One region of the Synechococcus sp. WH 7805 genome, then DNA from elsewhere that is predicted to be linked to it. Evidence: riboswitches for the same ligand, from Rfam matches in the RefSeq annotation. Region 1 holds a riboswitch; the other holds the start of a gene.
The links. A riboswitch is a leader RNA that binds a small molecule or an ion and turns the genes downstream of it on or off. The one in region 1 is predicted to bind cobalamin.
Positions count from the first base shown of each region.

Region 2: linked by a shared signal. The riboswitch ahead of WH7805_RS01315 (HupE/UreJ family protein) and the one ahead of WH7805_RS05255 (HupE/UreJ family protein) in region 1 are both predicted to bind cobalamin.

Region 1 is NZ_CH724168.1:977,488-980,897, reverse strand. Features, by position in the region: gene WH7805_RS14945 (Arm DNA-binding domain-containing protein) at 363-809, shown strand; gene WH7805_RS05260 (hypothetical protein) at 803-985, shown strand; gene WH7805_RS05255 (HupE/UreJ family protein) at 1,227-1,838, opposite strand; cobalamin riboswitch at 1,861-2,009, opposite strand; gene WH7805_RS05245 (methyltransferase domain-containing protein) at 3,199-3,410, shown strand, end outside.
Region 2 is NZ_CH724168.1:209,282-212,691, reverse strand. Features, by position in the region: gene WH7805_RS01330 (16S rRNA (uracil(1498)-N(3))-methyltransferase) at 1-457, opposite strand, end outside; gene WH7805_RS01325 (hypothetical protein) at 516-1,340, opposite strand; gene WH7805_RS01320 (hypothetical protein) at 1,441-1,635, shown strand; cobalamin riboswitch at 1,641-1,788, shown strand; gene WH7805_RS01315 (HupE/UreJ family protein) at 1,908-2,432, shown strand; gene WH7805_RS01310 (iron uptake porin) at 2,556-3,410, shown strand, end outside.

The DNA.
Region 1 (3,410 bases):
GAAATCGTCCCGACCCGAAATCGTTTCGGTCCTGATCCGTCGTGGGAAGGGTTGTACTGGGTCGTTCTGAGTGGTTCCAGGAGGTCCCATCAGAAGTGTTGGGGGAAATGTTGGGGGAATCTCTGTCTCAGGTGGAGAGTTCGTCCCATGTGGTCTCCAGTAGTCCTATTTAGACCTCAACTGAAAGAACACCCTCTCCGTTCTGAATAAGTCCTAGCAGGTCTTCAAAAGCGTAACTTTCCTTGTGGCAGTGGCGCTATCAGCGTTTTTGGGGTCTTAAGTCGTCCCAGAAAATCTCACTAGATGCTGCTTTTGTGTTGTGAGGAGTGTTGTGAGGTAATAGGGTCGTGTTGTGAGGAAAAATGCGTGTTGTGAGGAGCGGTAAGAAAGCACTGACAGACAGCGAAGTCAGAGCACTCACGCCAGGTCCTAGACGGGTTGTTCATTCCCTTGGGAACTCTCTGTTTCTAGTCGTGGAAGGCGTCAAAAAAGGGGGCAGCAAGCGATTCGTTGGTCGATATCGCTTCCCACCAGGACGAGACGGAAAGCAAAAGGAACTGGCGCTAGGCACCTATGGCAAAGGTGCTCGGAACCTCACCCTCAAACAAGCGAAGGACCTCTGGGAGAAAGAGCGTGTCTGGATGTTGGAGAACCCAGGCGAGGACCCCAATGACCGAAAGAAGAAGGAGCGCCTGGTGCTGCGCTTAAGAGAAGAGGGTTGCTCCTATCGCTCCATTAGGGAACAGACAGGGTTGGCGCTCTCAACGATTCGTCGGATCATTGCCGAACAGGAGGCAGTGTCGTGCTGAAAATCCTCATTGGAGTTGGACTGGGGTTCCTCCTCTTCAGTAACCAAGAAGCAAGGCAGATCACCGCAGACCTCCTGAGGGCGACTGCCAATGCAATTGCTCCAGAACAAGACGGCAAGACCTTTCAGAACAGGTTGAAGGATGTCGTGGTGGAGAAAGTCATGGAGGGCGATTAAGAGATGGCAGGAGACCAGTTCCGCGTCCAAGAACTGAATCCCTTTATGGAATGGCACCTCCCAACCAACCTCTTCCAAGTGTTCCGCTGTCAGGAACAGGAGAACCGTCGGGAGAGGTAGTGGGCACCTATCAGGGTTCGGTTGCCCGTAAGCAATAAAAAAGGCGGCAGGGAATGCCGCCACTGAAGGGGACTAATGCGTCGAAAGTGCTGGCGGCACTGCCGATCTCAGCAGTTCAGGGTCATGCCCCAGCGCCACCCGCAAGCAGACCCAACGGACCAAAGGCAAGCAACCCACCGATGGCAAGGAAGGCAACTGCTGCCGCCTTGCTGACCGATGTGGGCAGTTTCTTCTGCAGCAGGTAGGTGCCACCACACACCAGCACTGAACTCAGCAGAGCACCGCTCCACCAGATCAGGGTGCTGCTGTCCTTGGGTGCCTCCAGTCCATGGAGCATGGCGTGAATAGCGATCCCTCCTGCGACCACCACCCCGCTGATGGTGGTGAGGTTGGAGGTCTTGGCGACTTTGCCCGCTACCAGGATCAACGCACCTACCGCTGAGATCGCCAGTGCTGCCAGCACTTCCGCAGAGGTGACGGTGAATCCTGTGAATCCCAAAACAGCACCGATTACTGCCCCGCCCAGTGCCCACAGCAGCAGTTGGGAGGAGATGAAGGACGCAGCAGTGCCAACTGCCATCAGCATTAGCAGGTGATCTAACCCCAGCAGTGGGTGGGTCAGACCGCTAAGAGCACCACCACCAGCAGTGCCATGAGCAAGAGCGGGATGGGTGCCAAGGACCACAGTGGATCCAGCGGTCAGGGCAACCAGGGGGAAAAGGGAACGTTTCATGGAATACCTCGGTCCTCGCCGAGAACGAATGGGATTGGACGGCGAGTGTTCTGACTGAGGGGCGAACCCCATCACAGTTGCGGGACAGCGGCGGACTTGGGGACTCCCTCACCGCACTTTCCTCGTTTTGCCAACCTCTTAGGAGGTGGATCCGTCATACCCACGTATAACTTTTCTACCGCCCCTTGCCGACTGCCAATGCGATTGCCCCTGAGCAAGACGGCAAGACCTTTCAGGACAGGGTGAAGGACGCAGTGGTGGAGACAGTTGTGGAGGGCGACTAAGGGATGGCAGGAGACCAGTTCCGCGTCCAAGAACTGAATCCCTTCATGGAATGGCACCTCCACGCCTCAGCGCCGTCGTTAGAGGTCGCCTCAAAAGAAGCGAACAGGATCGCCAGGATGATTGGTAGGAAGACCCGAGTCCTGGGCGAGGACGGAGAAGTCCTCCATGAGGTGGATCCACCAAAATCAAGTCCTTGACGGACGACTGATGAGGTTTCTGCTTCTACCTCTATTGCTCTTGCCCCTTACCGCTCCAGCACTCGCTCAGATGAAGTTCGTCCTCCAATACCAGGATCAGTCGGCAAATGGCATCGCTACCAGGAGAAGCACAACGAGGGCGATGCTACAGGACTGCCAAGGCGCGAGCAAAGCGACAGGGAAGCGTTTCAGGATCGTTGATGGGGATGGTCGCTTGATCGACTTGTGACCCTGTAGGTCTGGTCGTCCCACAAGGTTCCAGGCAGTCCCGAACTTGTGTTGTGAGGGGTGTTGTGAGGAGCGCCTCGACGAGTCCGTTGTTAGGTCTCAAGGGCAGTGGTGACAGGGGTCTGAGACCTCTAATCAACAAGCACCCTCTCCGTTTCAATGCTCAACAAGGTTCGCAAATGTGCCGGATTGACTCCGATGCTTTGATTGAGCAGGGCTGTGACATTAACTACGCCTGAATAATTTCGATCATTTATTGATTTAGTTGGGTTTTCTGCTCTTGTTCAGAAGCACTTGTTCTCCATTGCCAGGGTCAGATAAGTTGGTTGCATCAGGGGTTAAGGCATAGAGACGTTGTGTCGACGTCATTTCCTGCAATCAATCAGCTCGTTCTTTTGACAACTAACCGACGCGAGGTTGACGCTGTAGTCATGAATTCAAGACGATCATTTCAGGGCTAGGAGCCATTGCACCCTTCGTCGTCTTGACTAAGTTCATCATTTTTTCGCTAGATACTGAAGACAAAGTAGATTCCCGAATGTTTCACCTCTGGCTAAGGTGCTGACATTCGTGCAAAACAAAATGCAAAATCTTTGGTTGCAAGGATGTCAACAAAAGCTTACGATTAGGTGAATATCGCGGTTCTGCGTATGGCTGTCGAAAAGTCCTATTACGATCACGCTAATCCAGATCTTCTTAGCCGAATCCCGACAAATTCTTTGACTGTCTTAGAGGTTGGCTGTGGTGGCGGGGCACTTGGTCATGCTTATAAGATGATTAATCCATCAGCTCAATATCTTGGAATTGAGCTGATGGAAACACCGGCAAAACTTGCGAAAGAGAGACTCGATCAAGTGTGGTG
Region 2 (3,410 bases), 770 kb from region 1:
ACAGCCGGTGGCGGTGCACCTGGGGAATGAGTGTGTCGCGGGAGCGCTCCATTCCCATGCGCAAAGCCTCATCCACCTTGGCTTCCGAAAGCAGAGGGCTTTGCCAGTAACTCCTGTCCACCCTGGCGGAGTGGATCAGATGGAGATGGCCTGCTCCGAACTCCGCCACCGTGCGCAGAATCTTCCGCAGCATTTTCGGCCTGGGTAGAGCCAGCACGAGATCAAACCGGTGACGTGCAGGGGGCGGATCCAGCAACTGCACAGTCATCAAGACAGCGTTGGCATCGATGGCCTCAATCCAACCCGTGCCCAGCTGACCTCCCAGCAATCCAACGCGCAGCGTGTCCCCTTGCTGGGAGCGCAGAACCTGGCGGATGTGCTCGGCACGGCGATCGCTGAGTCGAACACGCTGAGCGTCGATCCACTGGTCGTCGCTGTTGAGCAGGATCAGGTTCATGGGCGTCAATCATGCCCTGGGGCAGCCAGAGGGATCGCAGCAGAGGAATCGCAGCGGCTCAGCTGCAATCGGCGGCAATCCTTCCCCGCAAACGGCAGACCATGTCAAGCGACTGGCCCTGTTCAAGTCCCTCCTGAAGGGCTGAGACCACCCTCTTGGCAATCTGATTGAGTGTGGACTCCGTCTGCGAAGGATCACGCAGACGGGCCTCCAGCGCACCTTCCAACATGCCGATCTCGAGCATCGAGACGCCCTTGCGAGGAGCGCCCAACATGCCTCTGTAGTCGTAGGGATAGGCACCGAATTCCTTGGCCAGCGCTTCATCCATCACCGAGAAGCCGAAGGCCACAGCGGGGATGATTCCTGCGCCGATGCCATGGGGCGCATAAGCGTCGTAATGGATCTCCACCACATAGCCACCCTTGGCGGCATGTTCACCACCCACACTCCAGTTGGTTCGTGGATCCTCTCCATTACGGATCGTTCGCACGCCAGGGTCATAGAAGGTGATGTCCAACCCTTGGCGCTTGCCCTCAGCCACAACCGCCTTGGCCGTCTGCAGGTTCCAGTAGAGCTCATCGGTGATGCCGGCTTGCATCGGAGCCGCACCTCCCACATCAACCGCACGACCAGGCGTCCCTGACCCATACATCCTCTGGGAATCCGCATGGCCGGCAAGCACCAGAATCGGCATGTCCTTCTTGGGCATGCGATCGCCGACCCAGTTCTTGCCTCGCCCAGGCGTGCGAGGCAGCGGCGGCAACTGAGGTTCATTGCGCACGGGAGGAGCCGGCTTCATGCTCTCGAGGATGTCCATCAGACCTGCCTCCGCAGCCAGCGGTAGAGCAAGGACACCCACAAGAGCCAGACCGATGCGACGCATGCGTTTCAGCGTGAGTGTCCCATGGTGCCCGCTTGCTGCTCAGCTGTCATCCCTGGGTTCAGCCTGCCATTGCTAGGTGAGGACAAGATGCGAATGTTCCATGGCGGACCTGATCAACCTGCTGGTGGCCTGGCGCTGGCCTGGCGCTTCAGTCCTGATCGCTCTCGCTGTGAGTCGAGCCCTGATTGGCATCGCCCGCCACGGCATAAGGGTCGAGATCTACACCCGCCAACCCATTCTTGTGGGGACGGGTCGTGCACCTCTGAGAGCGGAAGTCGGAAAAGTACGGATCTGAGAAGAGGGCTACGGTGGTTTGCTGGTTTCAGCGGGGAGCAGCCGCTGATGGAAACGGGGAAAGAACGGTGCGAATCCGTCGCTGTCCCGCAGCTGTGAAGCTTCGCCTCACGCGAAGTCAGTCAGAACGCCCGCCAGACCATCACACGACGAGGATCGACCTTGACTATTGCCACTCCTGGAGCAGCTGTGCGTAGAGCCGGCCTGGTTGCAGCACCCCTACTTCTCAGCGCATCACTCGTGGCACCAGCAAACGCCCACCACCCCTTCGGCATGGGTGACAGCACAGGCCTAACGGCCTGGCAGGGACTGCTGAGCGGGATCGGCCATCCGCTTCTGGGCCCCGATCATCTTCTGTTCCTCCTGGCGATTGCCTTCATCGGCCTGCGCCGCCCGATGGCCTGGGTGATCCCTCTGCTGGCGGTTGGCCTGGGAGGAAGCGTGCTGTCGCAGTTGATCCCCCTGTCCGATGCCATCGCACCCTGGGCCGAAGCTCTGGTGTCCCTGTCTCTGGTTGCTGAAGGACTGATCGCTCTCACGCTGTTGCCGGCGCAGTGGCTGCTGCCGCTGATCGGCCTCCATGGATTCCTGCTGGGAAGCACAATCGTGGGAGCCGAGCCCACACCCTTATCCACCTACTTCCTCGGCCTGCTGATCGGCCAGGGGGCAATGCTGCTTCTGGTCACGGCATGCTCCAAGGGCCTTGTTGCCAGGCTGGGTGAGCAGGGACGCCGCCTCAGCGCTGGTATCTGGATGGGCATCGGCCTGGCGTTCGCCTGGGTGGCCCTGGTTGATTAAAAAACCATTGAATGTTCAACGGGCCGGAACACAAGCAAGACGCCGCCACAGAAATAATTAATATCAGCACTTCAATCCTTGATTTCACTCGCATTACGGCAATCAGTGTCGCAACGCATACCCATGAAAAACTTTTTGATTGCATCGCGCAACACCCTTGGAGTTGCGATTGCGAGTTCATTGTGTTCTGTGCATGCCACTGAGCTGAACATCATTGGTGTGTCTGACTACGCCGCTTCCGGTGAGCAGGTCACCAGCATCACTCAGTTCTCTGATGTGGTCCCCACCGACTGGGCATATCAGGCACTGAGCAACCTGATCGAGCGCTACGGCTGCGTGGCTGGCTACCCCAACGGCACGTACCGTGGCAACCGGGCCATGACCCGCTTTGAAGCGGCTGCCCTGCTGAATGCCTGTCTCGACCGCGTCACTGAAGTGACCGACGAGCTGAAGCGCCTGATGAAGGAGTTCGAAAAGGAACTCGCCATCCTCAAGGGCCGTGTGGACGGTCTTGAAGCCCGCGTGGGCGAACTGAAAGCCACGCAGTTCACAACCACCACCAAATTAGAAGGTCTGACAACCTTTGTGATTGGCGCCAACATCTTTGGAGGTGATGCTGATGCCACTGGCGAACAACCAGCAGCCAATCGGAAAGCGGCCAACAGTGACTTCGGGGCTACAACATTTAACTACGACACACAATTAACTCTGAACACAAGTTTCACTGGAAAAGACAACCTAATCACAATCCTGCGCGTGGGCAACTTCGATGGCGGTGAAAATGTTTTCGGTGGTTCCTTTCTACCTCTGTCCACACTGGAAACAGCATTTCAAGAAGGCGATCTGCCAAACAATGTTGCTTTAGACAGGCTCTATTACACGGTCCCGATTGGCGACAACTTTGTGTTGACGTTTGGTGGATTGGTTGGTCAGGAAGACATGCTGGGACTGTGGCCAAGCGTGTATCCATCGGACACC